4 regions of the Shinella sp. 838 genome follow, and region 2 is predicted to be linked to each of the others. Evidence: predicted binding sites of a transcription regulator. Region 2 holds the regulator's gene; each other region holds the start of a gene.
The links. The regulator LexA, encoded in region 2, represses DNA repair genes until DNA is damaged. The targets are predictions, from matches to a motif close to TGTTCNNNNTGTGTTCNG.
Positions count from the first base shown of each region.

Region 1 (7,434 bases), on a different contig from region 2:
AGGGCGTGGAGATCGGCGAAGGATTTGCGTCTGCCGAACTCACCGGCGAGGACAATGCCGACGAGATGCGCATGGGCAATGACGGCAATCCGATCTTCCTGTCCAACCACGCCGGCGGTATTCTCGGCGGCATTTCCACCGGCCAGCCGGTCGTCGCCCGCTTCGCCATCAAGCCGACCTCCTCGATCCTCACCGAGCGCCGCTCGATCGATTCGGACGGCAACAATGTCGACGTGCGCACCAAAGGCCGGCACGATCCCTGCGTCGGCATCCGTGCCGTGCCGATCGGCGAGGCAATGGTCGCCTGCGCCGTTGCCGACCACTACCTGCGCGATCGCGGCCAGACCGGCCGCCTGAAATAATCGGCTGAATAGGAGCCTGCCATGAGCTACGATCAGAAGCGTGTCGTCGATGCCATCCGCGCCTTCGAGGCCGGCGAGATCGTCGTCGTCATGGATGACGACGGCCGCGAGAACGAGGGCGACCTCATCGTCGCCGCCGTGCACTGCACGCCCGAAAAGATGGCCTTCATCGTGCGCCACACCTCCGGCATCGTCTGCACCCCCATGCCGCGCGAGGAGGCCAAGCGCCTCAACCTCAACGCCATGGTGGCGGAGAACGATTCGGCGCACACCACCGCCTTCACCGTCTCGGTCGATTTCAAGCACGGCACGACGACGGGCATTTCGGCCGACGACCGCACGCTGACGGTGCGCAACCTCGCCAACCCCAATGTCGGCGCCGCCGACTTCGTGCGCCCCGGCCACATCTTCCCGCTCGTCGCCCGTGAAGGCGGCGTCCTCATGCGCTCCGGCCACACGGAAGCCGCGGTCGACCTCTGCAAGCTCGCAAGCCTGCCGCCGATCGGCGTGATCAGCGAGCTCGTCAACGACGACGGCACCGTCATGCGCGGGCCGCAGGTGGCAGGCTTTGCCGAGCAGCACGGCCTCAAGCAGGTCTCCGTCGCCGACCTCATCGCCTATCGCCAGCGCAAGGAAACACTGATCGAGCAGGTCGACGGTTTCGACATCGATACGCCCTACGGCAAGGCGAAAGCCCTGACCTACACCCTGCCCTGGGACCCGATGCAGCATCTTGCCGTCGTTTTCGGCGACATCAGGGACGGCGTCGACATTCCGGTGCGCCTGCATCTCGAAAATGTCGGCGGTGACGTCTTTGGTGCGAGCCGCCAGATCGACGCGATCATGAAGCGCATCGCCGAACAGGGCCGCGGCGTGATCGTCTATCTGCGCGAGGGGTCCGTCGGCGTCGGCCAGTCCTCCACCGCGCGCAAGGGCAAACACGATCGCGAGGGCCACGACGAGGCGCAGGCACGCGAAAGCGAATGGCTGGAAATCGGCCTCGGTGCGCAGATCCTGAAGGATCTCGGCATCACGTCGATCCGCCTGATGGCCTCGCGCGAGCGCCACTATGTCGGCCTCGAAGGGTTTGGCATCCAGATCAGCGCCACCGACCTCTGCTGAAACCGAATATCCCGCCTCCCCGAAACGTCTGAGTTTCACGCGGCAATCGGGGATCGCGGGATTTTCTCGGGGGATGGCGGGGCATGTGGGATTTCAGCATCGGCAGGACCATCGGTATCCTCGCCAGGACCATGCCGTTCATCCTCCTGCGGATGGTGATCTACTTCGTCATCACGCTCGCCTTCATCCTCGCGACGGGTGCGGGAGCCGGCATCGGCTACGTCGTCGGCTCACTCAGCGAAAGCCCGGAATCCTACGCCGCCTGGGGCGGCTTCATCGGCATGGGCTTCATTGCCGCCGCCGTCTACTGGGCGCGCGAATGGCTGCTCTACATGGTCAAGGCCGCCCATATCGCCATCATCGTTAAACTGATCGACGGCGAGGCGCTGCCGGACGGCAAGGGCCAGGTTACCTATGGCCGCGAGGTCGTCACGGCCCGTTTCGGCGAGGCCAACGTGCTCTTTGCACTCGACCAGCTCGTCAAGGGCGCCATCGCCGCCATTACTGGGCTGATCGGCGGCGTCGCCGCCTTCCTGCCGATCCCCGGGCTCGACGCCATCGCCCGCTTCGCCAACACGGTCATCCGCCTGTCGCTGACCTATGTCGACGAGATCATCCTCGGCTACAACATCCGCACGAACAGCGACAATGCCTGGGACGGCGCCCGCCGCGGCCTCGTGCTCTACGCGCAGAACGGCCTGAAGATGGTGAAGAACGCCGTCTGGCTCGCCGTCTTCCTCTGGGTGCTGTCGATCGTCGTCTTCCTCCTCGCCCTCGCCCCCGCCGGCGCGATTCTCTACGCCTTTCCAGGCGAGATCGCGGGCTACAGCTTCGTCGTCGCCATCGTCTTCGCCTGGGCCTTCAAGGCCGCCGTGCTGGAGCCCTTCGCGATCGCCGCGCTGATGGCCGTGTATTTCGACACGATCCGCGGCCAGGTGCCCGACCCGGAATGGGACGCCAAGCTGACGGGCGCCTCCGAAAAATTCCGTGCGCTTACGGAAAAGGGCAAAGCCGCCTTCGGCGGGCGGCCGGTGACGGCCTAACCCGCGTCCCCGCGCCAGCCGTCCAGATACCGCACCGTCTCCACGCCCGCGAACTTCGCAATGCGGGCCAGCTCTGCCTCAAGCTTCTCCTGCCTGCCGGCAGAGGCGCGGACCTTCGGCTCCCACCACAGCCGCTTGACGTCGAGCGTACCGGCCTTGCGGTCGGCCTTCATGTCGATGCGGCCGACGAGGCGGTCGCCCTCGAGCAGCGGGAAGACGTAGTAGCCATATTGCCGCTTGGGCTCCGGCACGAAGATCTCGATGCGGTAGAAATAGCCGAACAGCCGTTCGGTGCGGTTTCGGTCGCGGATCAGCGGATCGAAGGGCGAGAGCACACGCAGGCGGGCGGGCGGTTCGGGCACATTGCCAAGGCAGGCCGGGAAATCGGCAAAGGCGTGCGAGGCGCGCGGCTTGCCGCCGTCCGCCGGCTCGATCGAGACCGGGCGCAGCTCCTCGCGATGGTCCTCCACCCAGGCCTTCGCCTCCTCCGGCGAGATGAGGTCCCAGAAGGCGGCGATCTCGCCATGGGTGGCAAAACCCAACCGCTCCAGCGCGCTGCGGCAGGCCCAGTCGACAAAGGCATCGTGCTCGACGTCCGGCGCATGGTGATGGGCCGGCACCACGCGCTCGACGAGATCGTAGACCTTCTGGAAGTTCTCGCGCCGGGCGATCGCCAGCTTGCCCGTGTGCCAGAGATATTCCAGCGCCGTCTTGTTCGGATGCCAGTTCCACCAGCCGCCGGATTTGTGGTCGTCGGCCTTGAGGTCCCGCGAGAGGACCGCGCCGCCGGAGGCGATGCGCTCGTAGGTCTCGCCGAACGCCTTGTCGAAGCCCTCGCCCTGCCATCGGCGCCACCGCTCGGCCATCGAGGCCTCCTTGCGGCGGAACCGGTGTTTCCAGTAGCGGAAGAAGCTGCTCGGGATGACCGAGGCATCATGGGTCCAGTGTTCGAAGAGGTCGCCGTCCTTCTCCAGCAGCGCCGTCAGATGCTCGCGGCGATAGGTCTGGTTGCGCGAGAACAGGATCTGGTGATGCGCCCGCTCCACGGTGGCGATGCTGTCGACCTGCACGAAGCCGATATCGTGGATGAGGTTCAGCAGGTCCGCCTTGCCGAGCAGGCGGCCGGGCGGAGCGCTCAGACCCTGGCGGGCGAGAAAGATGCGCCGGGCCTCGGCATTGGAGAGAAGAATCGTCATGGAGGATGATAGACACATATTCTTGGTTTGTTCTACACATTTTCGACGGCCAAGCGGGATCGGACCGCTGTGCCCGTCACACGAGTGTCGCTTTTCGAACAGACCGGCGTGGAAACCCTCTTCGCACATGCGGTGGAATTGCCTATAGCTCCCCCACCATCCACGAAACGGGACCCCGCTTTTGGATATCGTCTTTTCCGCCGCAACGGTGACCTATGCCGGACGCACCGCGCTGCACCCGCTGACGCTTGCGCTGAGCGAGCCGCGCATCGGCGTCGTCGGGCTCAACGGTTCGGGCAAGACCACCATGGCGCGGCTGATCAACGGCCTCGTCAAGCCGACGGGCGGCACGGTGACGGTCGCCGGGCTGGACACGGTGGCCGACGAAGCGGCTGCGCGCGGGAAAACCGGGTTCATCTTCCAGAACCCGCAGCACCAGATGATCCTGCCGATCCTGGCCGAAGACATCGCCTTCGGCCTCAAGAACCGCGGCTTCGACAAGGCGGAGATCGCGGCGCGGACGGAGGCGGTGCTCGCGCGTTTCGGCATATCCCACCTCGCACGGCGGCGCGTGCACGAGCTTTCCGGCGGCGAGACGCAGCTCGGCGCCATCGCCAGCGTGCTCGTCACCGGCCCGGACCTCCTGATCCTCGACGAGCCGACCAACCAGCTCGACCTGAAGAACCGCGCGCTCATCGAGCGCACCGTTGCGGGCCTGCCGGAACAGGTGCTCGTCATCACGCACGATCTCGCCCTGCTGGAGGGGTTCGACCGGGTGCTGGTGTTCCACGAGGGCCGGCTTGCGGCCGACGACCGGCCGGCCGAGGCGATCCGCGCCTATCGGGGGATCGCGGCATGCTGAACGGGCTCGACATCGAGGGCGACTCGCTGCTGCACCGCATGCCGGTGCGCGGCAAGCTGCTCATGCTCTTCGCCGCCGCGATCGGGCTCTTTATCGTTGCCGACCTGCGCATCCTCGTGCCGGCGCTCGGGCTTTCGGCCGTCCTCTACCTTTCGACCGGCATTGGTCTTCGCGAGGCCTTCCGGCGCGTGCGCTTCGTGCTCTTCACGGTGCTCCTCGTCGCAATCGCGAACTATGCCTTCCATTCGCTGCACGAGGCGCTGGTTGTCTTCTCCCGGCTGAGCGCACTGGTTCTGCTGGCTGCCGCCGTCACCGCCACGACCTCGATTTCCGCCTTCATGGACGAGATCACCCGGCTCCTGACACCGCTCGAACGCTTCGGCTTCGTGCGCGCGGCCGATGTGAGCCTCGCGGTCGGCCTCGTCATCCGCTTCGTGCCGGAGATCTTCGCGCGCTACGGCGAGATCACCGACGCCCACCGGGCGCGCGGCCTGCCGGTCCGGCCCTTGACCACTCTCGTGCCGCTCATCATCCTGACGCTGAAGGACGCCGATACGATCGCCATGGCGATTGACGCGCGCGGCTTTCGGCGGCACTAAGCATTCGACCCAATTTTGTCCACCGGGGAACCTGACATGACCACCAGAGACATCGTCCTCGTCGCCCTCTTCGCCGCGATCATCGTGGTGCTGGGCCTGCTGCCGCCGATCACGCTCGGCTTCATTCCGGTGCCGATCACCGCGCAGACGCTCGGCGTCATGCTCGCCGGCTGCATTCTCGGCGCAAAGCGCGGCGCGGCCGCCGTGCTGCTCGTGCTGCTGCTCGTGGCCATCGGCCTGCCGGTCCTGTCGGGCGGGCGCGGCGGCCTAGCCGTCTTTGCCGGCCCGACCGCCGGCTACCTCGTCGGCTGGTTCTTCGGCGCCTATGTCTGCGGCCTCATCGCCGAGCGCTTCGTGAAGGAAGACCAGCCGGAGCTGACGCAGTTCGCCGCCTTCCTCGGCGCCTCGATCGTCGGCGGCATCGCGGTCGTCTACCTCTTCGGCATTCCGTGGCTGGCCTATATGAGCGGCAAGGCCTTCTTCGAGACGGCCCTCGCCTCGATGGTCTTCGTGCCCGGCGACATCATCAAGGCCGGCGTCGCCATGCTGGCCGGCCGCGCGGTGCTTGCCGGCTATCCGCTGCTGCCGCAGCGCGCCTGAGCCGATGCCGCTTTCCGGCGCCCTCGAACGGCACGCCGCCGAAAGCCCCTCGAACCCGGCCTTCCACCTGGAGGACCGGGTTCTTTCCTATGGTGCACTGGCGGCAACGGCCCGGCAGTTCCTTGCAGCCTTCTGCGATCTCGCGCCCGAAGGCCGCAGCACCATCGGGCCGAAAACCCGGCTGGTCGCGATCATGACCGGCAACCACGCGCTCTTTCCCGCCGCCTTTGCGGCTGCAACGGCCGGCATCCATTGCGCCGCCCTGATCGACCCGCACCTGCCGGAAGCCCAGCGTACACGCCTGATCGGCAAGATCGACCCCGACCTCGTCGTCACCGCCCACGGCGCCGATCTTACCGTCGAGAGCCGGCGCGACGGTGCGCGGCGGGTCATCGCCGAAAGTGCCGCGCTGGACACGCCCGTGCTGCCGGAAGGGGCCGACGACGACCCGTTCCTCATCGTCTTCACCTCGGGCACGACGGCCGATCCGAAGCCGATCATCCGCGACCGGCGCTCCTGGCGCGTCAGCCTTGCCACGGGCGCGCCCTTCTTCGGCATCGACCGGGCGCTGGATACCTATGCCCCCGGCCCCCTCGCCCATGGCCTTGCGCTCTATGCGATGACCGAGACGCTGCTTGCCGGCGGCGCCTTTCATTCCGCCGCGCATTTCGATCCGGATGCGGCGCTGGCAACGATCCGGGCCAACGCCATCCGCCGCCTCGTCCTGGTGCCCACCATGCTGCGCCGGCTCGCCGCAGAGCCCCCGGCAACCGGCGTTGCCGCCATCACGATTGCCGGCGCGAAGCTGACGGCGGCGGACCACGCCCTGTGCGCGGCGCACTTTCCCGCCGCGGCGCTGCGCGAATATTACGGCGCCTCCGAACTCGGCTTCGTCACCGTCGCCGCACCGGGCGATGCCGTCTCCTCCACCGCGGTCGGCAAGGCCTTTCCGGGCGTGAACATTGCCGTGCTGGACGATGCCGGTAACCCGCTGCCGGCGGGAGAGACGGGCACGGTCTTCGTCGAAAGCCCGCTGGTCGCCACCGGCTATCTCGGACAGGGCGACGGGGCGGGACTCTCCCGCTTCGGCACATTGGCGACGGTCGGCGACCTCGGCTTCCTGGAGGCGGACGGCACGCTGCACCTCCTCGGCCGCTCCGGCGGCATGGTGCTGTCGGGCGGCAACAACATCTATCCTTCCGAAGTGGAGACGGCGCTGCGCGATACGGCCCTGGTGCGTGCCGCCCATGTCTTCGGCATCGAGCATGCCGATCTCGGCAGCGAGCTCGTTGCCGTGATCGAACCGGAACAGCCGGGCCTGACACCAAAGGCACTGACGGCGGCGCTCTCGGCGCTTCTGCCGCGCTACAAGCAGCCGCGCCGCATCTGGCTGTGCCGTGCCATGCCCATGACGCCCTCCGGCAAGGTCGCCGCGAAGACCGTCCGGCAATGGGTGGCGGAGGAGAGCGATGCACTCGACCGTTTCCTCTGACCGCATTCCCGTCGTCGCCGCGGCCTTCCGCACGCCGATCGGCCGCATCGGCGGGTGGCTTTCGGCCATCGAGCCGGCCAGCCTCGCCGCGCCGCTCATCCGAAAAATCCTCGAGGAGACGGGACTGCCGCCGGATGCCGTTGACGACGTCATCCTCG
Region 1 is NZ_JARSBQ010000002.1:170,053-177,486, reverse strand. Features, by position in the region: gene aroC (chorismate synthase) at 1-362, shown strand, start outside; gene ribB (3,4-dihydroxy-2-butanone-4-phosphate synthase) at 384-1,484, shown strand; gene P9A16_RS08435 (hypothetical protein) at 1,568-2,527, shown strand; gene P9A16_RS08430 (winged helix-turn-helix domain-containing protein) at 2,524-3,723, opposite strand; gene P9A16_RS08425 (energy-coupling factor ABC transporter ATP-binding protein) at 3,905-4,585, shown strand; gene P9A16_RS08420 (energy-coupling factor transporter transmembrane component T family protein) at 4,579-5,184, shown strand; gene P9A16_RS08415 (biotin transporter BioY) at 5,221-5,784, shown strand; gene P9A16_RS08410 (class I adenylate-forming enzyme family protein) at 5,789-7,276, shown strand; gene P9A16_RS08405 (thiolase family protein) at 7,254-7,434, shown strand, end outside.
Region 1: the regulator LexA is predicted to act here: its motif matches at 3,741-3,758, upstream of P9A16_RS08425 (energy-coupling factor ABC transporter ATP-binding protein).

Region 2 (7,434 bases):
CCGTGCCTGGGGTGCGGACTGCATCCTTCTCATCATGGCCTCGCTCAGCGACGACGATGCGAAGATGCTGGAAGACGCCGCCTTCGCGCTCGGCATGGATGTGCTCATCGAGGTGCATGATGCGCCTGAAATGGAACGCGCGCTGAAGCTCAAGTCCAAGCTCGTCGGCATCAACAACCGCAATCTGCGCACGTTCGACGTAGATCTTGCCGTTTCCGAAAAGCTCGCAAGCATGGTGCCGGATGACCGCCTGCTCGTTGGCGAGAGCGGCATCTTCACCCATGCGGATTGCGAACGCCTCGGCAAGGTCGGCATCTCCACCTTCCTCGTCGGCGAAAGCCTGATGCGCAAGGATGACGTGGCGGCCGCCACTCGCGAGCTCCTTACCGGCTCGGCCGGCATGCTGGCAGCGGAATGATGGCGGTCTCGAAATGACGGGCGAGGCCCGCACGCTCACGCATATCGGCGCGTCCGGCGAAGCCAACATGGTGGATGTCGGCGGCAAGGCCGAGACGGTGCGCATCGCGGTTGCCGAAGGGTTCATCCGCATGGCGCCGGCAACGCTGGACCTCATCCTCAAGGGCGACGCCAAGAAGGGCGACGTGATCGGTACGGCGCGGCTTGCCGGCATCATGGCCGCCAAGCAGACCGCCAGCCTCATCCCGCTCTGCCATCCCCTGATGCTGAGCAAGGTCGCGGTCGACATCCGCGAGGACCGCAGCCTTCCGGGACTGCGGATCGAGGCAATGGCCAAGCTGACCGGCCGCACCGGCGTGGAGATGGAGGCGCTCACCGCCGTCAGCGTCGCCTGCCTCACCATCTACGACATGGCGAAAGCCGCAGACCGCGAGATGGAGATCGGCGGCATCCGCCTCGTCGAAAAATCCGGCGGACGCTCCGGCGACTACCGGCGCGGAGACGCAGGCTGATGTCGCTGCTGCCTGTCGAAGACGCCCTCCATCGCCTGCTTTCGGCCGCCCGGCCGACACAGCAGACAGAGCTGGTCCGGCTGCACGAGGCGGATGGCCGCGTGCTTGCCGAGGATGTCGCTGCCAAGTTGACGCAGCCGCCCTTCGACAATTCCGCGATGGACGGTTATGCCGTGCGCCACGCGGATATAGCCACGCTCGGCTCGATCCTGAGCGTTGCGGGCATGTCGTCCGCTGGCCACGCCTTCCAGGGCACCGCAGGCCCCGGCGAGGCCGTGCGTATCTTCACCGGCGCCCCGCTGCCGGCCTTCGCCGATACCGTGCTCCTGCAGGAAGATGCCGAGGTCCTGGAAGACGGTCGCATCCGCACCACCTTCCTCACACCGAAGGGCCGCCACATCCGCCCGCGCGGCCAGGATTTTTCCGAAGGCGAAATCGTCCTGAGGACCGGCGACGTGCTCGATGCCGGCCGCCTGACGGTCGCGGCAGCCATGAACCATGCGGCGGTGACCGTCTATGCACGCCCGCGCATCGCCGTGCTCGCCACCGGCGACGAGCTTGTGTCGCCGGGCACGCCCCCAGGCGCCAGCCAGATCATTGCATCCAACACCTACGGCGTCGCTGCGCTCGCCCGCGCGGCAGGCGCCGAGGTGATCGACCTCGGTATCGTCGGCGACGACAAGGACGCAATTCTGAACGCCGTGCGCCACGCACTGTCGCTCGGTATCGATGCGCTCGTCACACTCGGCGGCGCATCTGTCGGGGATTTCGACCTTGTGCAGCCCGTGCTCGGCGAAGCCGGCATGGACCTCGATTTCTGGCGCATCGCCATGCGCCCCGGCAAACCCCTGATGGTCGGCCGCCTCGGCGACGTGCACGTCGTGGGCCTGCCCGGCAACCCTGTTTCGAGTCTCGTCTGCTCGCACCTCTTCCTCGTTCCCCTCGTGCGCCGCCTCGCGCGCCTTCCAGCGGAAAACCGCGAACGTCCGGCCATTGCCGCCGTGCCGCTCAAGGAGAACGACCACCGGCAGGACTATGTTCGCGCACGCATTGCCCGCGACCCCGCCGGAGACCTGCTCGTCACGCCCCTCGACAAGCAGGATTCCTCCATGATGAAGGCCTTCTCCGCATCCGAGGCCCTTCTCGTCCGCGCACCCCACGCGCCGGCGGCCCCTGCAGGCGCGCCCTGTACAGTGCTTCTCCTGCGCGAACCATCCGCCTGAACAGTACTATTATTGTTTCAGCAGCCCCTTGCAGAACACATATGGAACAGATAGTGTCTGTTCTGGATTTGTTTCACTCGATTCTCGGTGGAGGGGCCATGCTCACGCGGAAACAACAGGAACTTCTCCTGTTCATTCATGAACGGATGAAGGAGTCCGGTATTCCTCCCTCCTTCGACGAGATGAAGGACGCGCTGGATCTCGCGTCGAAATCGGGCATCCACCGCCTCATCACGGCGCTGGAGGAACGCGGCTTCATCCGGCGCCTGCCGAACCGGGCCCGCGCGCTCGAGGTGATAAAGCTTCCCGAAGCCTATACCCAGAGCCTGCAGCCGCGCCGCGGCTTTTCACCTGCCGTCATCGAGGGCAGTCGCGGCAAGCAGCCCCCCGCTCCCGTCGCCGCCCCGCCGCAGCGCACGCCCGTGGCCGAGGTTTCCTCATCCGTCTCCGTGCCTGTCATGGGCCGCATCGCTGCCGGCGTGCCGATCTCCGCCATCCAGAACAACACCCATGACATCACCGTTCCGGCCGAGATGATCGGCAACGGCGATCACTATGCGCTGGAGGTCAAGGGCGATTCGATGATCGAGGCCGGCATTCTCGATGGCGACACGGTGATCATCCGCACGGCGAGCAGCGCCAATCCCGGCGAAATCATCGTCGCGCTTGTCGACGACGAGGAAGCCACGCTGAAGCGCTTTCGCCGCAAGGGCGCGTCGATCGCGCTCGAAGCGGCAAACCCCGCCTACGAGACCCGTATCTTCGGGCCGGACCGGGTAAAAATCCAGGGCAAGCTGGTCGGCCTCATTCGCCGCTATCACTGATCGGCCGGCTGATCGAAACTGCCCGTGCGCCAGTCGTAGCTGCGGTGGCGGGCCCAGGGCCGGTCGAGACTTTCCACGGCCGGTGTGACCTGCGCAGCTGAAAAGATGTTGGATAGGCCTTCGGCGGCCGGGTGGATTTCGAGGGCGCCGGTTCGCCTCAGGTGACGCACAGTCACCAGGCGCGCACCCGAGCGGCAGGCCTCGAGCCGCAGGGCCAGGGACAAGACGACGAGGTCGGCAGCGTCGCAGGCCGTGCCCAGGAAGGCGACGTCGTCGAGGGTCACGATCCGCCAGCCGCTTGGCGAGACGGCGGCGCAGAAGGCCTTTGCCTCGCAGACGAAGCCATTGCCGGCCCGGGCCGCCGCGAGCGCGGACGCCATGGCGTCCCTCGCCTTCTGCCGGTCGGCCTTGCGCCGGGGCTTGTTTCGGCTTTCTGCGGCACCCGTGGTGCTGACGGCTTCTTCAAGGGTCAAGCCGGCGCTTCTGCGGATCTCGGGTTTTACAAGTTCGCCGAGCCGAAGGGCGCGCCGCCACTGCGCATAGATGAAGTCTGGCGGTCTTGCCCGGTTTGTGGCGACGGTTTCGCCGCGAAGGATGGCAACGAGGCGGCCATCCTCGGACACCAGCGCTTCCGGCGTGGCACCTCCAGCCGGAAAGCAGGCGATGGCGAGGCCGATCCCGACAAGCAGCGTTCCCGCATGGCGCAGCCGCGTGCGCAGGATGCAGACAAGCCCGCCACCAAGACCGATCAGCAGGAACGCAATCGAGGGAATGCGGCCGGTGACGATCTCGCCCTTCCAGCTCGCAACCCATGTCGACAGCGCGATCATCCACTCGATGCCCTTGCCCATGATCGCGAAGGGCACGCCATCGAGGCCGAAAGGCATGAGCAGTACGGCGATGAGGCCGAAGGGCATGACGATCGCGCTGATGACAGGCATAGCGAGCAAGTTGCCGGCAAGTCCATAGGCCGGGATGCGATGGAAATGGCCGATGGAATAGATCAGGGTCGCGAAGCCGCCGATCAGCGAGGACAGGAGCAGCCCGCCGAAGAAGCGCCCCAGCGCACCGCCGAACAGTTTCAGGCGCCCTCCCTCGCCCTCGCGGCGGACGGGACGTTCCCGCCAGGCCGCATAGCCGGCGACGAGCCCGAGCGTTGCGGCATAGGACATCTGGAAGCCCGGATTGGTGACGGCCGACGGTGTCATGGCAAGGATGACGATGGCCGAGAGTGCCACGTTGCGCAGGCTGATCGCCGCACGGCCGAACAGCACCGCCACCAGCATGATGCAGATCATGATCCACGAGCGCACGGCGGAGATCGCACCGCCCGAAACGAGGATATAGAGCGTCACCATGGCGAGCGCACCGGCGGCAGCGATCTTCTTGGCGGGATAGCGTTCGGAAAAGCCCGGGATCAGTGCCATCAGAACGCGGGCGCCGACGAGGAAAGTGCCGGCGGCGAGCACCATGTTGAGCCCGGAAATGGCCAGCACATGGGCAAGCCCCGCCTCTCGCAATGCCTCCACCGTTTCCGGGCTGATCGCCCGCTGCTCCGCCGTCACCAGGGCCGCGGCGATCGCGCCGGCATCGCCGCCAATCCGCCCGCGGATATGCTCGGTGAGGTTGTTGCGCCAGGTCGCGACCGTCTGTCGAATCCGACCCTCGACGCCCGGCTCGGCCACTGCAACCGCACGCGGGGCCTGATAGAAGTAGCCGACCGCGCCGGTGCCGGCGAAATAGGCGTCGAAGGCGAAGTCGTTGAGGCCGGAAAGCGCCGGGCCGGAGGGCGGCCCGAGCCGTGCCCGTCCGGTTATCCCACCGCCGATCGGGATCGGCGCATGCCGACTGCGGGCGAGGAGCGTCACCACGCCGGGCGGGCGTTTGAGCACCGGGTCGCGTGTCGTATCGAGCGCGATGCGGTAGCGGATCGCACCCCGTTCGTCACTCTCGCGCGCCAGCACCCGCCCGCTGACATCGGTGGTAACGGGCGCATCAAGCACGACCGTATCGAGCCGCGCGCTTTCGAGCGCCGCCAGCAGCATGCCGACCGGAACGAAGAGTATCGCCCCGGCGGCGAGCGCAGTCCAGTCCTCCCGATGTCGGAAGCGCCAGGCGGGCCAGAACGCGAAGGCAGCGAAAAGCAGCAGTGCTGGAAGCGATGGATCAGTAACGGCGGAAAACCAAAGGGCCGCTCCAGCACCAAGGAAGACCGGCACGAACAGGAAGAAATGGCCATGTGCCCGTTCCTGCGCGAAGGCGGCGCGCCACGTCTGCGGCGTCTCGGAAGCACTCCTCAGGCGCCCCGCCGCTGTCAGAAGCATCACGACCCTGCCCCTGCGGGCCGGCGGATCGCGTGCCGGGACCGGCAGAGGAGCATCGTCAGGCGCCGCCCGCCAGGCATGCGCCTCGGGCACCTCCCGCCGTTCTGCGACCTTGCCCTTCTCCATGATCCCGGCCCCACCCGTTCACACTGCCATTGTGCAACCGAATGATGGAAACTTCAATCAGCAGTGGCCGTCACAAGTGCTAAGCAAGACAGAAAGGATGCTACCTCCGCATTTCACGAAACACGCGTAAAAGTTGCTTGAAACTTGCTGGAAAGGGTAGATATTGCGTTGCCGGAAAGCCTATTTCCGCAATGCACAATTTGCCTTTCGTCTCGCTTGGCAGGCAGGTGCAAATGGGCTAGCAAAACGAGCATGTTCATGGTTCCGGCACAACTTCGTGCCGCCATTGGAAACAACGGAGGATCGTTATGACAGGAACAAGCGCGGGTGTATCGGTCGGTGGCAAAGCGGTTGAGCTGCCGACGCGATCCGGTACGATCGGCCCCGATGTGATCGACATCGGCACGCTGTACAAGAACACCGGCACCTTCACCTACGATCCCGGCTTCACCTCCACCGCGTCCTGCGAATCGAAGATCACCTATATCGACGGCGACGAAGGCGTTCTGCTGCATCGCGGCTATCCGATCGAACAGTTGGCCGAACACGGCGATTTCCTCGAAGTCTGCTACCTTCTGCTGTACGGCGAACTGCCGACCAAGTCCCAGAAGGACGATTTCGATTACCGCGTCACGCACCACACCATGGTGCACGAGCAGATGAGCCGATTCTTCACCGGCTTCCGTCGCGACGCCCACCCGATGGCCGTCATGTGCGGCTGTGTCGGCGCGCTCTCGGCCTTCTATCACGACTCGACCGACATCACCGATCCGCACCAGCGCATGGTCGCCTCGCTGCGCATGATCGCCAAGATGCCGACGATCGCCGCGATGGCCTACAAGTACCACATCGGCCAGCCCTTCGTTTACCCGAAGAACGACCTCGACTACGCCTCGAACTTCCTGCGCATGTGTTTTGCCGTGCCCTGCGAAGACTATGTGGTCAACCCGGTGCTCTCGCGCGCCATGGACCGCATTTTCATCCTGCATGCCGACCACGAGCAGAACGCCTCCACCTCGACGGTTCGTCTCGCCGGTTCCTCCGGCGCCAACCCGTTCGCCTGCATCGCGGCCGGCATCGCCTGCCTCTGGGGCCCGGCCCATGGCGGCGCCAACGAAGCCGCGCTCAACATGCTCGCGGAAATCGGCTCGGTCGAGCGTATCCCGGAATATGTCGCCAAGGCCAAGGACAAGAACGACCCGTTCCGCCTGATGGGCTTTGGCCACCGCGTCTACAAGAACTACGACCCGCGCGCCCGCATCATGCAGAAGACGACGCACGAGGTTCTCGGCGAACTCGGCATCAAGGACGATCCGATGCTGGAAGTCGCCATGGAGCTGGAGCGCATCGCGCTGACGGACGACTACTTCATCGAGAAGAAGCTCTACCCGAACATCGACTTCTACTCCGGCATCACGCTGAAGGCGCTCGGCTTCCCCACCACCATGTTCACGGTGCTGTTCGCGCTCGCCCGCACGGTCGGCTGGATCGCCCAGTGGAACGAGATGATCGAGGATCCGGAGCAGCGTATCGGCCGCCCGCGCCAGCTCTATATCGGTGCCCCGAAGCGGGACTACGTACCGGTCTCCAAGCGCTGATTTCAGCGGAGCCATCCATGAAAAAGCCCGGTCAGTTTCGACCGGGCTTTTTTGTTGCAAGAAGGTCCAGGATGACCGCCGCGCCAGTTTCGCCGGGCGGGCGCTGTGTCCGCATGCGCGTGTGTACGAGGTCATAGCCTTCCAGCATGGCGCTGCGCTGGGCCGTATCGGTCGAAAGCCGCTCGACCCAGCGGGTCAGACTGCCGGGGCGCACCATGTCGTTCAGATATTCCGGCACGACGGTGTAGTCGGCAATGATGTTGGGGATCGCCGCCGTCCAGATCTTCACCTTGCCGAGGAAGAGGTTGGCGAGCCAGTCGAAACGATAGGTCGAGACGACAGGCACGCGCGCGAGCGCCAGTTCGAGGATGACGGTGCCGGAGGCCGCGATCGCCGCATCGGCTTCGATG
Region 2 is NZ_JARSBQ010000001.1:1,545,908-1,553,341, reverse strand. Features, by position in the region: gene trpC (indole-3-glycerol phosphate synthase TrpC) at 1-418, shown strand, start outside; gene moaC (cyclic pyranopterin monophosphate synthase MoaC) at 432-929, shown strand; gene P9A16_RS07335 (molybdopterin molybdotransferase MoeA) at 929-2,152, shown strand; gene lexA (transcriptional repressor LexA) at 2,251-2,976, shown strand; gene P9A16_RS07325 (ComEC/Rec2 family competence protein) at 2,970-5,426, opposite strand; gene gltA (citrate synthase) at 5,735-7,024, shown strand; gene lpxB (lipid-A-disaccharide synthase) at 7,056-7,434, opposite strand, start outside.

Region 3 (7,434 bases), on a different contig from region 2:
TTTCATTGGCGACGAGGATATCGGCCATCGCGCCGAGGCGGCGGGCATCGGCGCTGAACGGCGCGATGTTGACGACCGAGATGGCGCCCTTCTGCTTGGCGCTGACGAGCGCGGCTTCGATGGCGGCATTGGGAATTTCGAACTGCAGCATCAGATAGTCGCCACGCGTCATGCCGCCGACGGTGCGCTTGGCGTCCTCCTCGCTGACGGTGCCGTTGGCGCCCGGTACGACGACGATGACGTTCTCACCCTCGTCGTCCACAAGGATATGGGCCGTGCCGGTCGCCTCGGCGGCGGAGCGTACGCCGTTGAGGTCCACGGCGGCGTCGGCGAGCAGGGCCAGCGCCTGGCTGCCGAGCCGATCGTCGCCGACGGCGCCGGCCATGCGTACGATCGCGCCGGCGCGACGGGCGGCGAGCGCCTGGTTGGCGCCCTTGCCGCCAGCGGCGGTGGTGAAGCTGCTGCCCATCACCGTCTCACCCGGCTTCGGCAGGCGTTCTGGCGTGGCGATGAGGTCCATGTTGATGGAGCCGAAGACGGTGATCATGAGAGGTGCCCCTTATGGTTTCCGCCGGACACTGCCCGAGGCGGTCAGTCTTCGTCAACCACCCTCAGGCGAAGCTGTCCAGTTCGGGTCTCGACAGCCGCCTCCGCCGGTGGAGAAAGCGGTGCGGTTGCCTCGAAATCCATGTCCCCGATGCGCGCGCCGCGCCGCGTGAGCTTCTCTGTCGAGGTCAGGATGAGGTCTACATCCTTCTGGGCTGCGGTGAAATGACCGGAAAGCTTGCGCACCCGGTCGTCGAGCCGCGTCAAATCGTCCATCAGCCTGGCGACCTCGCCCTGGATGACATGGGCCTGCTCGCGCATGCGCTGATCCTTCAGAAGCGCCTGCAATACCTGCACGGAGAGCATCAGCAGCGATGGCGAGACGATGACGATGCGTGCCCGGTGTGCCCGCTGCACGATAGCCTCGAAATTCTCGTGGATGCTGGCGAAGATCGATTCCGAGGGCACGAAGAGGAAGGCGGTGTCCTGCGTCTCGCCGGCCAGCAGGTACTTTTCGGCGATATCGCGGATATGGGTCTCCATGTCGCGGCGGAATTGTTGCGCGGCGAGCTTGGCGGCCTCGGGAGAACGTCCGTCCGACAGGGCATTCCATGCCTCGAGCGGAAATTTTGCATCGATGACGAGGGGCGGCTGGCCGTTCGGCATGCGGATCGTACAATCCGGTCTGACGCCGTTGGAAAGCTGCGCCTGGAACTGGTAGGCGCCCGATGGCATGGCATCGGCGATGATTGTCTCCATGCGCGACTGGCCGAAGGCGCCGCGCGTCTGCTTGTTCGACAGGATCGCCTGGAGGCCGACCACGTCTTTCGCCAGGGACTGGATGTTGCTCTGCGCATTGTCGATGACGGCAAGCCGTTCCTGCAGGCGGCGCAGGTTTTCGTGCGTCGAGCGGGTCTGTTCTGAGATCGACTGGCCGAGCCGCTGCGTCAGGCCGTCGAGCCTGGCATTGATCGCCTGGTTTGTTTCCGACTGCTTGGAGCCGAAGACCTCGGCCATGGCGGCGACGCGTCCCTGCATTTCCGTCTGCGCTTTCAGGAGTTCGGCAAAGTGCAACTCCGCCATGCCCGCAGCCTCGCGCTGGCGCGCCTGACTGCGGCGGGCCGAAAGGAGGCCGAAAACGGCGATCAGCGCGGCTGCGAGCAGCATGAGCGCCGGGCCGGGGCCGCCAAGTCGAGTGAGGAAGGAGGCAAGCAACATGTCAAAGGTCGGATCGATCATGCCGCGACCATAACACGAATTGCGGCGGAAACCAGATCATAACGTGAACAGAGATGCGCGCACTGCAGCGCCGGCGGCAGTCGAAGCCGATTGAAAGCGTCAAAAAACCGCGCTAAGGAGGCGCATGACCATCAAGCCGCTGATTATCCTTCCCGATCCGATCCTCCGCCAGGTTTCGAAGCCCATCGAGACCATCGACAGCGAGGTGAAGAAGCTCGCCGACGACATGCTGGAAACCATGTACGATGCGCCGGGCATCGGCCTTGCCGCCATCCAGATCGGTGTGGCGCGCCGCATGCTGGTGCTCGACGTCTCGAAGGAGGGCGAGGACAAGAAGCCACTCGTCTTCATCAATCCGGAAGTCGTCTCCGCTTCGGATACCCGCTCGGTCTACGAGGAGGGTTGCCTGTCGATCCCGGACTATTATGCCGAGGTCGAGCGTCCTGCCGTCATCACCGTCAAGCACCTCGACCGGGACGGCAAGGAGCAGCTGACGGAGGCCGACGGGCTGCTGGCGACCTGTCTTCAGCACGAGATCGATCACCTCAACGGCGTGCTGTTCATCGACCATATTTCGAAGCTGAAGCGCGAGATGGTGATCCGCAAATTCACCAAGGCGGCGAAGCTGCGCGGCAGCAAGGCGCTCTGAGGCGACAACCGCCCAGGTTTCCGTTTTCCCGCAATGCCGGAGGCAAAACGCTTCGCGCCTTTGCCGGTATTGCTTTCATGGAGGCTGACCGATGGCCCTTCGCATCATCTTCATGGGCACGCCGGATTTCTCCGTGCCGACGCTGGAGGCGTTGGTGAAAGCCGGCCACGAGATCGTCGCCGTCTATTCGCAGCCGCCCCGCCCGGCCGGCCGCCGTGGCCTCGAACTGGTGAAGTCGCCGGTGCACCAGGCGGCGGAAAAGCTTGGGCTTCCGGTCTTCACGCCGCTTAATTTCCGCGAGGAGGCCGATCGCGCGGCCTTTCACGCGCTGAAGGCGGACGTCGCCGTCGTCGTCGCCTATGGTCTCCTGCTGCCGGAGGCGATCCTGACCGGTACCCGGCTCGGCTGTTACAACGGCCATGCCTCGCTGCTGCCCCGCTGGCGCGGCGCGGCGCCCATCCAGCGGGCGATCATGGCGGGTGATGCGGAAACCGGCATGATGGTCATGCAGATGGAAAAGGGGCTTGATACCGGCCCGGTCGCGCTCACCCGTCGGGTGGCGATCGGCGACGGCATGACGGCCGGCGAGCTGCATGACGCCCTGATGCAGGCAGGTGGCGCCCTGATGACGGAGGCCATGGCAAAGCTGGAGGCCGGCGACCTGCCGTTGACCCCGCAAGCCGAGACGGGCGTGCTCTACGCCGCCAAGATCGACAAGGCCGAGACCCGCATCGATTTTTCCCGCCCGGCTGGCGATGTGCACAACCATATCCGCGGTCTCTCGCCCTTCCCCGGCGCCTGGTTCGAGCTGCCGGTCGGCGGCAAGCCGGAGCGGGTGAAGGTGCTGGCGAGTGCGCGGGCGAGTGAAACCACGGCGAAGGCTGCCGGCACGGTTCTCGACGACCGGCTCACGGTCGCCTGCGGTGATGGCGAAGCCGTGCGGCTCGTGCGCCTGCAGAAGGCGGGCGGCAAGCCGCTCGACGCAGCGGATTTCCTTCGCGGCACGCCGGTCGCGGCCGGCCAGGTCATCGGCTGATGCCGCGCTACCGCCTCCGCATCGAGTATGATGGCACGCCCTATGTCGGCTGGCAGAGGCAGGACAACGGGCACTCCGTGCAGGGGGCCATCGAGGCGGCCATCCTGTCGCTGACGGGCGAGACCGTCTCGATCCGCGGCGCGGGGCGCACGGATTCCGGCGTGCATGCCATGGGACAGGTGGCCCATGCGGATCTTTCACGGGTGTGGAAGGACCACACGCTGCGCAACGCGCTCAACGCCCATCTCGGCATGGCCCGCGAGCGGGTCGTGATCCTCGATGCCGCTGAGGTGCCCGATGATTTCGACGCCCGCTTCTCGGCGGTGAAGCGGCACTATCTCTATCGCATCATCTCACGCCCGGCGCCGTTGGCGCTGGAGGCGAACCGGGCATGGTTTGTCACCAGGACGCTCGACCACCAGATGATGCATGCCGCCGGGCAGTTGCTGGTCGGCAGGCATGATTTCACGACCTTCCGGGCTGCCCAATGCCAGGCGAACAGCCCGGTGCGCACCATCGACCGGCTGGACGTGACGCGCAGCGGCGACCTGATCGAGATGCGCGTTTCGGCGCAGAGCTTCCTGCACAACCAGATCCGCTCCTTCGCCGGCACGCTGAAGCTGGCGGGGGAGGGCAAGTGGACGCCGGAGGATGTGCGCAGCGCGCTTGAGGCACGCGACCGCAAGGCCTGCGGCCCCGTTGCGCCGCCGGACGGGCTCTACTTCATGGCCGTCGACTACTAACCGTTTCCGGACGCAGGAATGCCGGTCAGCCCGGCAGCGTGCCGAGAGCCTGTTGCAATTGCTGCCCGGCAATCATCGGCGGCAGCACGTAGATCGCCGTGATGGCGGAGGCGAGCAGCGTCTGCTTGCCGACACACATCCAGACGAGGCGGAATTGCAGCACGACGCTGGCGCCGAAGACCGCATAGAGCAGCAGGCCGGCAAAGGGCGCGCTCCCCGGCAGAACCAGCGTCAGCGCGAAGGGGATCGCCGCCGCATAGGCGAAGGGCACGGCGATCCAGTTGCTCGCCGTCACGACGGTTGCCAGATGCCTGCCGTAGCCGAGCGGGCGCGCAAGCGCCAGAAGCAGCACCAGCGGCAGCAGCCAGCCCGCCACGTCGATCACCAGGAGCTTGACGAAGAAGGGGAGGCCGGCAGGTGTTCCCGCCGGCATGCTGCCGAGAAAATAGAGCCGCCAGGATGCCCAGATGACGGCAAAGGCGGGAAGGCACCAGGCGAAGGCCCAGAAGGAACGGGCAAGCCCGCGCACTGTCAGGTCCAGCCAGCCGAAGCCTTCCTGCTTCTGCCGCACGAGCAGGAAGACGCCGGTGAGATAATACAGGACCTCGTCAAGCCTGGGCATCGCCGAACCAGCGCTGGATGAAGGTCTCGTAGATCACGGTCAGTGTCTCGAGATCGGCGACGGCCACGCGCTCGTCGACCATGTGCATGGTCTGTCCGACGAGGCCGAACTCCACGACCGGGCAATAGTCCTTGATGAAGCGGGCATCGGAGGTGCCCCCCGTCGTCGACAGTTTCGGCGCACGGCCGACCACGGTCTCTACGGCACCCGACAGCGAGGCGATCAGCCGGTCGTTGCGGGTGAGGAAGACGTGGCTCGGGCGTTCGGCCCAGGCGATGTCGTAGCGGAGTGGCGGGCGGCCCGGCCGCAGCCTTTCGTCGCGCGCTGCGGCATCGAGCCGGCGCACGATCTCGGCCATCACGGTCTCGGCTGTCCAGCTGTCGTTGAAGCGGATGTTGAAGCGGGCGATCGCCTGTGCCGGTACGACATTGGTCGCGGGGTTGCCGACGTCGATCGTCGTCACCTCGAGGTTCGACGGCTGGAAGTTCTCCGTTCCGGCGTCGAAGGGCGGGTGCATCAGGGCGTCGGTGAGCGCGATCACGCCGCGCACGGCGTTGTCGGCAAGATGCGGATAGGCGGCATGGCCCTGCACGCCATGCACCGTGATCGTGCCGGAGACGGAGCCACGCCGGCCGATCTTGATCATGTCGCCGAGCTGGTCCGGATTCGTCGGCTCGCCGACGAGGCAGGCATCCCAGCGTTCGCCACGCTCTGCGGCCCATTGCAGCAGCTTGATCGTGCCGTTGACGGCCGGGCCTTCCTCGTCACCGGTGATGAGGAAGGAGAGCGAACCCTTCGGCGGGCCGTTCTTTGCGATCTGGCGCGCGACGGCGGCGACGAAGCAGGCGATGCCGCCCTTCATGTCCACCGCACCGCGGCCGAACATCTCGCCGTCGGCGATCTCGGCGCCGAAGGGCGCATGCGTCCAGGCCGCCGCGTTGCCGACGGGTACGACATCCGTGTGGCCGGCGAACATCAGGTGCGGTTCCTCGGTGCCGATGCGGGCATAGAGGTTCTCGATGTCGGGCATGCCGGGCTCGCGCGCCGTCATGCGCTCCACCGTGAAGCCGAGCGGCTCCAGCATGGCGGCGAGCGCCGACAGCGCTCCGCCTTCGGCAGGGGTGACGGAGGGACAGCGGATGAGCGTTGCGAGATTGGCGATCGGATCGGCGGGGGTCATGGACATGCGGTCACGGCACGAAAGGGAGGAGTGAGAATCGAGATTTAGCCGATCGCCCGTGCGCTGTCACGCGCGCCAGAAGAGGGCCTGTCAGTCTTTCGGCCGATTGGGCAGGCTGCCATAGTCGTTCGGCCCGTTCGTTCCCGGCCAGACCATGAAGGCGAAGAGCGCGAAGAAGGAGATGGCCGGGATGAACAGGCAGATGATCAGCGGCAGCGGCAGGTTCATGTCGTGCAGCCGCTTGACCGTCAGGAGAACGGAGGAGACCGTGGAGACGAGCGCCATACCGACAAAGACGAAGGACCAGAGGAGGAAAGACGGATCCTCCTTCGGCACGATGATGATGCGGGCGAGCGCCGCCGAAAGCAGCATGAGCCAGAACGCCCAGCCGAGCGCGAAGGGCCCCCGGCTGACCCGGCCGGACCAGCCGAAGAAGAGCCAGGCGAGGCTCGGCCTCTGCTCTTCCACGACCGCCATGACTTAGTCCCGGAGCAGTTCGTTGATGCCGGTCTTCGAGCGGGTCTGCGCATCGACACGCTTGACGATGACGGCGCAGTAGAGGCTTGGCGCGGGCAGGCCGTTCGGCATGGTCTTGTCTGACGGCATGGAACCGGCGACGACGACGGAATAGGGCGGCACCTCGCCATAGGTCACTTCGCCCGTCGCGCGGTCGACGATCTTGGTCGACTTGCCGATGAAGACGCCCATGCCGAGCACGGAGCCCTCGCGCACGATGCAGCCCTCGACGACTTCCGAACGGGCGCCGATGAAGCAATTGTCCTCGATGATCGTCGGGCCGGCCTGCATCGGCTCCAGAACGCCGCCGATGCCGACGCCGCCCGAGAGGTGCACGTGCTTGCCGATCTGCGCGCAGGAGCCCACCGTCGCCCAGGTATCGACCATCGTGCCCTCGCCGACATAGGCGCCGAGATTGACGAAGGAAGGCATCAGGATGGCGTTCGGCGCGATATAGGCCGAGCGGCGCACCACGCAGTTCGGCACGGCACGGAAGCCGGCCTTCTCGAATTCGTTGACGCTCCAGCCGTCGAACTTGGAGGGCACCTTGTCCCACCAGGACGAATCGCCCGGGCCACCCTTGACGATCTCCATCGGGTTGAGGCGGAAGGAGAGCAGAACGGCCTTCTTGAGCCACTGGTTGACGGTCCAGGTGCCATCCTCGCTGCGCTGGGCAACGCGCACCTTGCCGGCGTCGAGAAGGTTGAGGGACGTCTCCACGGCATCGCGCACTTCACCGCGCGTGCCGGTGTTGATGCCGTCGCGTTCCTCGAAGGCGCGCTCGATGGTGGCGGAAAGGGTGGCGAGGTCGGACAGGCTCATCGGAATTCCTTAAACTTCGAGGCTTATTTTCGATTGTCGGGATGCCGGAAGGTTGATTTCATCGATCTGCAAAATGCTCTA
Region 3 is NZ_JARSBQ010000003.1:258,680-266,113, forward strand. Features, by position in the region: gene P9A16_RS12795 (ribokinase) at 1-547, opposite strand, end outside; gene P9A16_RS12800 (DNA recombination protein RmuC) at 592-1,764, opposite strand; gene def (peptide deformylase) at 1,910-2,434, shown strand; gene fmt (methionyl-tRNA formyltransferase) at 2,526-3,470, shown strand; gene truA (tRNA pseudouridine(38-40) synthase TruA) at 3,470-4,213, shown strand; gene P9A16_RS12820 (hypothetical protein) at 4,239-4,835, opposite strand; gene dapE (succinyl-diaminopimelate desuccinylase) at 4,822-6,015, opposite strand; gene P9A16_RS12830 (DUF805 domain-containing protein) at 6,106-6,492, opposite strand; gene dapD (2,3,4,5-tetrahydropyridine-2,6-dicarboxylate N-succinyltransferase) at 6,496-7,353, opposite strand.
Region 3: the regulator LexA is predicted to act here: its motif matches at 1,818-1,835, upstream of P9A16_RS12800 (DNA recombination protein RmuC).

Region 4 (7,434 bases), on a different contig from region 2:
GGGCATCCATGGTGCGCACGTCGGCGGTGCTGACCCCGAGCGCGGCGGCGATCTCCTGATGCATCGCCTCGGCGGTGAGGTGGGTGTCGCCGCGCGCAAGGCGCGCGCGCAGGCGTCGCAGGTTGAAGAAGAGCGCCTTCTGCGCCGAACTGGTGCCGCCGCGTACGATCGACCAGTTGCGCAACACATAGTCCTGGATGGAGGCGCGGATCCACCAGCTGGCATAGGTGGAAAAGCGGACCTGCCGTTCCGGTTCGAAACGGGCGGCCGCCTCCAGAAGGCCGATGTAGCCTTCCTGCACGAGGTCGCCCAACGGAAGGCCGAAGTTCCGGAACTTTCCGGCCATGGAAACCACCAGCCGCATATGGGCCATGGCGATGCGGTTGCGCGCTTCCTGATCCTTGTTGTTCTTCCAGGCCTGGGCGAGTGCCTGCTCTTCGTCCCGTTCGAGATAGGGCGCGGACATTGCGAGCTTGATCATGCGGCGGTCTGCGGTCGTCGTAGCCATGGGGGTCTCTCCACGTTAACCGAACCGGCGCAAGGAGGCCTGTTTCTGCCTCTGGTCTTGCGCCCTGCTTGATGATGACGTTTCGGAAAGGCCGGCGGATCGCTCGAAATCGGCTTTCAAGAAAATAAAGTGGCAAGCCACCTCCGCGGCCGCCCGAAGCCGGTCGTCCTCGGGGTGGAAAACGACCCAGGGCCGGAAAAGTTCCCATAAAAAAACCCGGCTGTTGCCAGCCGGGCTTTAAAATCGAACGTACTGCCCTAGATCAGGCCGCCTCGTCCTGCGAGTCGTCCTCGTCGATGGTCTTGCCGCGCTTCGGACCCTTGGCGAGGTTCGTTTCAACGAGGCGAACGGCTTCGGTTTCCGACATCTTGTTGACGGCGGCGATTTCACGGGCCATGCGGTCGAGCGCGGCTTCATAGAGCTGACGCTCGGAATAGGACTGTTCCGGCTGATTTTCCGCGCGGTAGAGGTCACGGACCACTTCGGCGATCGAGATCAGGTCGCCCGAATTGATCTTGGCATCATATTCCTGCGCGCGGCGCGACCACATGGTGCGCTTCACGCGGGCCTTGCCCTGGACAACCTTCAGCGCGCGTTCGACGAAATCGGTCTCCGACAGTTTGCGCATGCCGATCGAAACGGCCTTGGCAACCGGCACCTTGAGACGCATCTTGTCCTTTTCGAAATCGATGACAAAGAGCTCAAGCTTCATGCCGGCGACTTCCTGCTCCTCGATGGCCACAATCTGGCCAACGCCGTGAGCGGGATAGACGATCGATTCACCGGTCTTGAAACCCTGGCGCGTGGAAGATTTCTTCTGCTGGGTCGTCATTCTGTTCAAATACTCCCTGTTACGCTCCCGGCATGGCCGGGTGGGTCCGGGGACCCGGGAAAGACGGGGGCACCGTTGCGGTGTCACCACTCTGGTCCGTCCGCCATGCGCAAAAAAGGTCCCTGGCGACGCGTTCACATTTGAGCAACCGGAGCTGCCTATGGGAGGTGAGCGGCGTTGAGGGATCGTTTGCTTTCGTGGTGGTGTTCGGGCACGCAAAATGCCGCGATGTGGATCAGTATCCGGACCCTACCACAAAAAAGTGCCGAAATCAATAATTTGCTTCGCATGGGTCATCAAGCCTGTCCCATCGCCTTTTGACGGGAGCACGCTTTTTTCCCCAGCTTCGGTTGCCGCCCTACGCGGCGATCAATCGCCCTGGCCCGGATTGGGAGAGAAGTATTTCTCGTACTTGCCTTCCTCTCCGTCCATTTCCTTCGCTTCCGGCATCGCATCGCGCTTGACCGTGATGTTGGGCCAGACGGCGGCGAATTCCGTGTTGATCTTCAGCCATTTGTCGAGGCCCGGTTCGGTATCCGGCTTGATCGCCTCGGCGGGACATTCCGGTTCGCAGACACCGCAGTCGATGCATTCGTCGGGGTGGATGACGAGGAAATTCTCACCCTCGTAAAAACAGTCGACCGGGCACACTTCCACACAGTCCGTGTACTTGCAGCGAATGCAGTTGTCGGTCACGACATACGTCATGAGGAACTCCAGAATCGTCATAAGGCGGGCGCGGACGAGACCATCCGTCACCGCAGGATCCGTCACGCGATCGGCTTGCCGGACAAGGGAGACCGCGCGTATCGAGGGCCGTCCGGAGGCTGAGGTAAAGGCTTTGCGGGCGGTTTGCAAGCGTAATACATGCGCCGCCGGGCGCTTGCGAGGTATAGAATTCTAATCCTCGTCGTCGCCGGGAAAACCGTGCAGGCGGTCTGTTTCGCGGCGTTCCCGCTTGGTGGGCCGGCCTGCGCCGCGCTCGCGTGTCGCCTGCTCGAAAAGTGAGCGTTCCTCGCGCGGCGGCGGGGGCGGCGTCATGTCGCTGTAGAGAAGGCGGGCCTCCTCGTAGGGTCCGCGGCGTTCGCCCGAATGCAGCACCTTCACGACCATGTCGTGTCGGTCGAGCGAGATCAGCACGACATCGCCGGGGTGCACTATATGCGAGGGCTGGCGGATTTTCTGGCCGTTGATGCTGACATCGCCCGCTTCCACGGATTTCGCCGCCAGCGAGCGGGATTTGCGCAGCCGCGCGAAGAACAGCCACTTGTCGATGCGCTGTCGCGCCTGACCCGCCGGCTGTTCCTCGTTGCGTGCCATCGGCTTACTTCTTCAGCTGCTCCTTGAGCGCTGCGAGCTTGGCGAAGGGAGAATCCGGGTCGATCGGCTTTTCCTTGCGGGGCGGCCGGGCCTCGAATTTCGCCTGCTGCGGCTTGCCGCCGCGATCGTTGCGATCGGGGCGGTGCTCGTTTCGATCGGGGCGGTTTCCGCCCTGCGGCTTTCCGTCGCGGCCCTTGGCCTGATCGGGGCGACCGCGGCCGCCGTCACGCCGCTCGCCGCGTTCGCCGGCCGGCTGGCCGCGATGGCGATCACCGCCGCGCCGCTCGCCCTGACCCTGACGCTCGCCCTGGCGATCCCCATGGCGCTCGCCGCCCTGGCGATGACCCTGGCGCTGGTTGTCGTGGCGAGAGCCCGGGCGCCAGAGCAGCACCGGCTTCACTTCGACCGGTTCGCCTTCGACGATACCTTCTGTCGGTGCTTCCGCGCTCTCGGTGGCCGGAGCCTCCGTCGGTGCAGCCGAAGCGTCTGCGGCAGCGACAGGTGCGTCGTTGTCGCTCTCCGCTGCGTCGGCATCGTGTTCGTCGGAGATTTCCGCGCTTGCCTCGGCCGGGGCTGCAGCGGCGGCATCGGCCGGTGCCTGCGCGGCGAGATGGGCGGCGACCTCTTCTGCCTTTACGCTATCAGCACGGTAGCCGAGGCCCTTCAGGATTTCTTCCATGTCGTCCGGCGTCGCACCGAGAATGGAGAGCATGGCGGTCGTCGCCATGAAGCGGCGGCCGTCATAGGCGCCCTCGGGGCGCGGCGTGCCCGATTTCCATTGCAGCAGCGGGCGGATGAGGTCGGCAAGGCGCTCGAGAATGTCGATGCGCACGGCCCGCTTGCCGAGGAAGCGGAAGCCGGCAAGCTTGTAGAAGGCGCGCTCGAAGCTCGGATCGGTGACGACCGAGGTGCGGCCGGCGGCGAGCACCGGGATGAGGTCGCCGTATCCCGGCTTGTCGAGGCCGTCGTTCTTCAGCGCCCAGAGCAAGGTGATGAGTTCGGCCGGGGCGGGCTTCAGAAGCGCCGGCATGAAGATATGGTAGGCGCCGAAGCGGATGCCGTGCTTGCGGATCGATGCGCGGGCTTCCTGGTCGAGCGACTTCACGTCTTCCGCCACGTCGCGGCGGAAGAGCACGCCGAGATTTTCGACGAGCTGGAAAGCGAGGCCCTTGGCGAGGCCCTGCAGGTCTTCCGCGCGCGAAAGGTCGTCGAGCGGCTTCAGCACGGTCGCGATGTGGTGGTTCACGAAGCGCTCGATGCGGGCGGCGACGTGGTCGCGCGCATTGCCGGTCAGCTGCTCGTCGGAGAGCAGGATGACGCGCGGACGCATGACATGGTCGCTCGCCGTCAGGCGTGCGACGGGATCGCCGAGCCAGCGCACGGTGCCGTCGGAGCCGAGCGCGAGGTCGCCGTTGCCGGCAGCATGCAGGCGTGCGGCCCGGGCTTCGAACTCCAGCGCGAGCGCCTTCTGTGCAGCCGTCTGCACGGCCTTCGCATCGGGGCCTTCTGTTCCGGAGGCCAGCGTAAACCGGAAACCGGCCAACTGCCCGACATGATGTCCCTCTACGAAGACATCGCCATTCACACTGATTTCAGCTTCCAGCATCGCATTCTCTCTCAGGCGCTTCATGAGCACAGATGTCCTGCGATCAACAAAGCGTTTCGTCAACCGTTCATGTAGCGCATCGGACAATCGGTCTTCGATTTCCCGCGTCTTTTCCTGCCAGTGTGTCGGATCGGCAAGCCATCCGGGCCGATTCGACACATAGGTCCACGTCCTTATCTGTGCGATTCGCGCCGAAAGCGTGTCAATCTCGCCATCGGTTCGATCGGCGCGGCGCACCTGATCGGCCATGAAATCTTCGTTAACCGTGCCGCGTTTTACCAGATCCGCGTAGAGCGTCGAGATGAGGTCGGCGTGCTGGGCGGGGGTGATGCGGCGGTAGTCGGGAAGTGCGCAAGCCTCCCAGAGCTTTTCGACGCGCTCGGGTGTCGTCGCAAGGTCGCGGACGTCGGGGTAACGCGACAGGTGCTCCAGTGCCTGCTGGTCGACGGCCGGCAACGCCCGCGTCAGCCCGGCGATCGGCGGCGGGGCATCGAGCGACTTGCGCAGGTTCACGAGGGAAGAATAGTCGAAGCGGGGCGTGCGCCATTGCAGCACGCGCACAGGGTCGAACTGATGTGTCTCGATGCGCTTGATCAGCTCGTCGTCGAAGGGATCGACACGGCCCGTCACGCCAAAGGTGCCGTCGCGCAGGTGCCGCCCGGCGCGGCCGGCGATCTGTGCGAGTTCCGCGGGATTGAGGTTGCGGAACTGGTAGCCGTCGAACTTGCGGTCCTGCGCGAAGGCGACATGGTCGACGTCGAGGTTCAGACCCATGCCGATCGCATCGGTGGCGACGAGATATTCGACGTCGCCTTCCTGGTAGAGCGCGACCTGCGCATTGCGGGTGCGGGGCGAGAGCGCGCCGAGCACGACGGCTGCTCCGCCACGCTGGCGGCGGATCAGCTCGGCGATCGCATAGACCTCGTCGGCCGAGAAGGCGACGATGGCCGTACGCTGCGGCAGGCGGGTGATCTTCTTGGAGCCGGCGTAGAAGAGCTGCGACAGCCGCGGGCGCTCCACCACATGGATGCCCGGCAGGAGCTGCTCCAGAATGGGCTTCATGGTGGCCGCACCGAGCAGCAGCGTCTCGTCGCGCCCTCTCAGATGCAGGACCCGGTCGGTGAAGATGTGGCCGCGTTCGAGATCGCCGGCAAGCTGCACCTCGTCGATCGCCACGAAGGAGGCGCGCGTCTCGCGTGGCATCGCCTCCACCGTGCAGACCGAATAGCGCGCCATATGCGGCGTGATCTTCTCCTCGCCGGTGACCAGCGCCACATTGTGCTGGCCGACCTTGTCGACGAGGCGCGTGTAGACCTCGCGCGCGAGAAGGCGCAGAGGCAGGCCGATAATGCCCGTCTCATGTGCCACCATGCGTTCGATTGCGTAGTGGGTCTTGCCCGTATTGGTCGGGCCGAGCACCGCGGTGACCCCGCGGCCGCTCAAGATCATGGGTGCTTGCGACAAGTCACGCCCCGGCAGGTTTCCATCTCCGCCGGACGCATCCGGCAGGCAACAGATGCCCATCGAGGCGCCCGATGGCAAGGGGCAAGGCGAAAAGCGCCGCTTTTCTCGCGCTTCTGCGGCCTTTGCGGAACAGTCTGCGAACGAATCGGAGACGAATCGCTGACTCCGGATGATTCAGGGTTTGTTCACCACAAGGGATTGACGTGATTCGGGTAGGTGCCGCGAAATGCTGAATCGGAACAAGGGGTGACGAAGGCGGTCCAGCGGAGGCCCATTCCGGCCGTGTTCATTCCGTGTTCTTGCGTGGACACCCGCATTTCCCAGGTACCATCGCTGCACGAAAGGCAGAAGAAAGAAAAACCATGCGCAATGTTCTCTTTGTGTGCAGCCAGAACAAGCTGCGAAGCCCGACGGCCGAACAGGTGTTCGCAAGCTGGCCGGACATCGAGGTTTCCTCCGCCGGCACGAACAACGACGCGGAAAATCCGCTCTCGGCAGAAGAGATCGGCTGGGTGGACATCATTTTCGTGATGGAGAAAGCCCATCGGAGCAAGGTCCAGGCAAAGTTCCGGTCCGCTCTCAAGGGTAAACGGCTCATCTGCCTGGATATTCCGGATGACTACGCGTTCATGGACCCCGCGCTGGTCCAGTTGCTGAAGACAAAAGTCCCTCAGCATCTGTAGGTGTTGCGGTGGGAGCATTAGAGGCCGGTTTGCCGGGCTCGGCTGCGGCAAAGGTCGTCTCAGGCCCGGGCCGATTGCCCTATGATAGCTTGCCGATCAAATCAGGTGATCGCGCAGGTCCGCGCTATCCCAGCCGCCGCCGGCCTCGTAGAGTGGGAAAACCTCTTCCGTGAGGTATGGCCCGCCACCGACGGATTCTTTCGAGGACATCAGCACGAAGCGGTTCACGGTGAAGGGGGCGGTGTAGAAATTGCCACGACCGGAAAGATAGTGGGCGACGTCCTCGGTGCGGGCGTTGCGCAGGCGCGCGAGCGTGACGTGGGGTGTGAATTTGCGCGGATCGGCGAGAAGGCCGAGGCGCTGGCAGATGCGCTCGATCTCGCCCTGGAGGGCGTACATTTCCGGCGCCTGCGTCACCCCGGCGAAGACGGAATGCGGTTTCTTCGAGCCGAAGGAGCCCATGCCCGACAGGGCCAGCTGGAATTCCGGGCGCTCTATGCGGTCGAGCTTGTCGACCACCTCGTCGGCGGTGCGGCCGTCGATGTCGCCGATGAAACGCAAGGTAATGTGGAAGTTCTCGACATCGATCCAGCGGGCCCCGGGAAGTCCGCCTCTCAGCAAGGAGAGGCTCATGGCAGCATTGCGCGGCACTTCGAGGGCGACGAAAAGTCTCGGCATAGCGACTTCTCCCTGCTGGAATGTACTGTCAGCGAATCACGCAATGGATTTTTGCGCAACCCTTATTTCGCACCCGCGAAAACTACTCCTTCGCCGGTATCGATTTGATGAACGCTTCGGCGGCGGGAAGAATCGTCGCAACCATCACGTCCACCCCTTCGGAATTCGGATGCATGCCGTCCTCGAGCTGCAGGTTCGCCTTGGTGACGACCCCGTCCAGGAAAAAAGGATAGAGCGCGACGCCGTGTTTTTCCGCCATGCGCTGGTAGATGCCGTTGAAGCGCTCGCCGTATTCGGGGCCCATGTTCGGTGGTGCCAGCATGCCGGCAAGCAGCACTGCGAT
Region 4 is NZ_JARSBQ010000008.1:38,425-45,858, forward strand. Features, by position in the region: gene P9A16_RS21880 (RNA polymerase factor sigma-32) at 1-508, opposite strand, end outside; gene P9A16_RS21885 (CarD family transcriptional regulator) at 771-1,340, opposite strand; gene fdxA (ferredoxin FdxA) at 1,710-2,048, opposite strand; gene P9A16_RS21895 (RNA-binding S4 domain-containing protein) at 2,241-2,660, opposite strand; gene P9A16_RS21900 (helicase-related protein) at 2,665-5,715, opposite strand; gene P9A16_RS21905 (low molecular weight protein tyrosine phosphatase family protein) at 6,093-6,413, shown strand; gene thpR (RNA 2',3'-cyclic phosphodiesterase) at 6,510-7,091, opposite strand; gene P9A16_RS21915 (arylesterase) at 7,174-7,434, opposite strand, start outside.
Region 4: the regulator LexA is predicted to act here: its motif matches at 5,856-5,873, upstream of P9A16_RS21900 (helicase-related protein).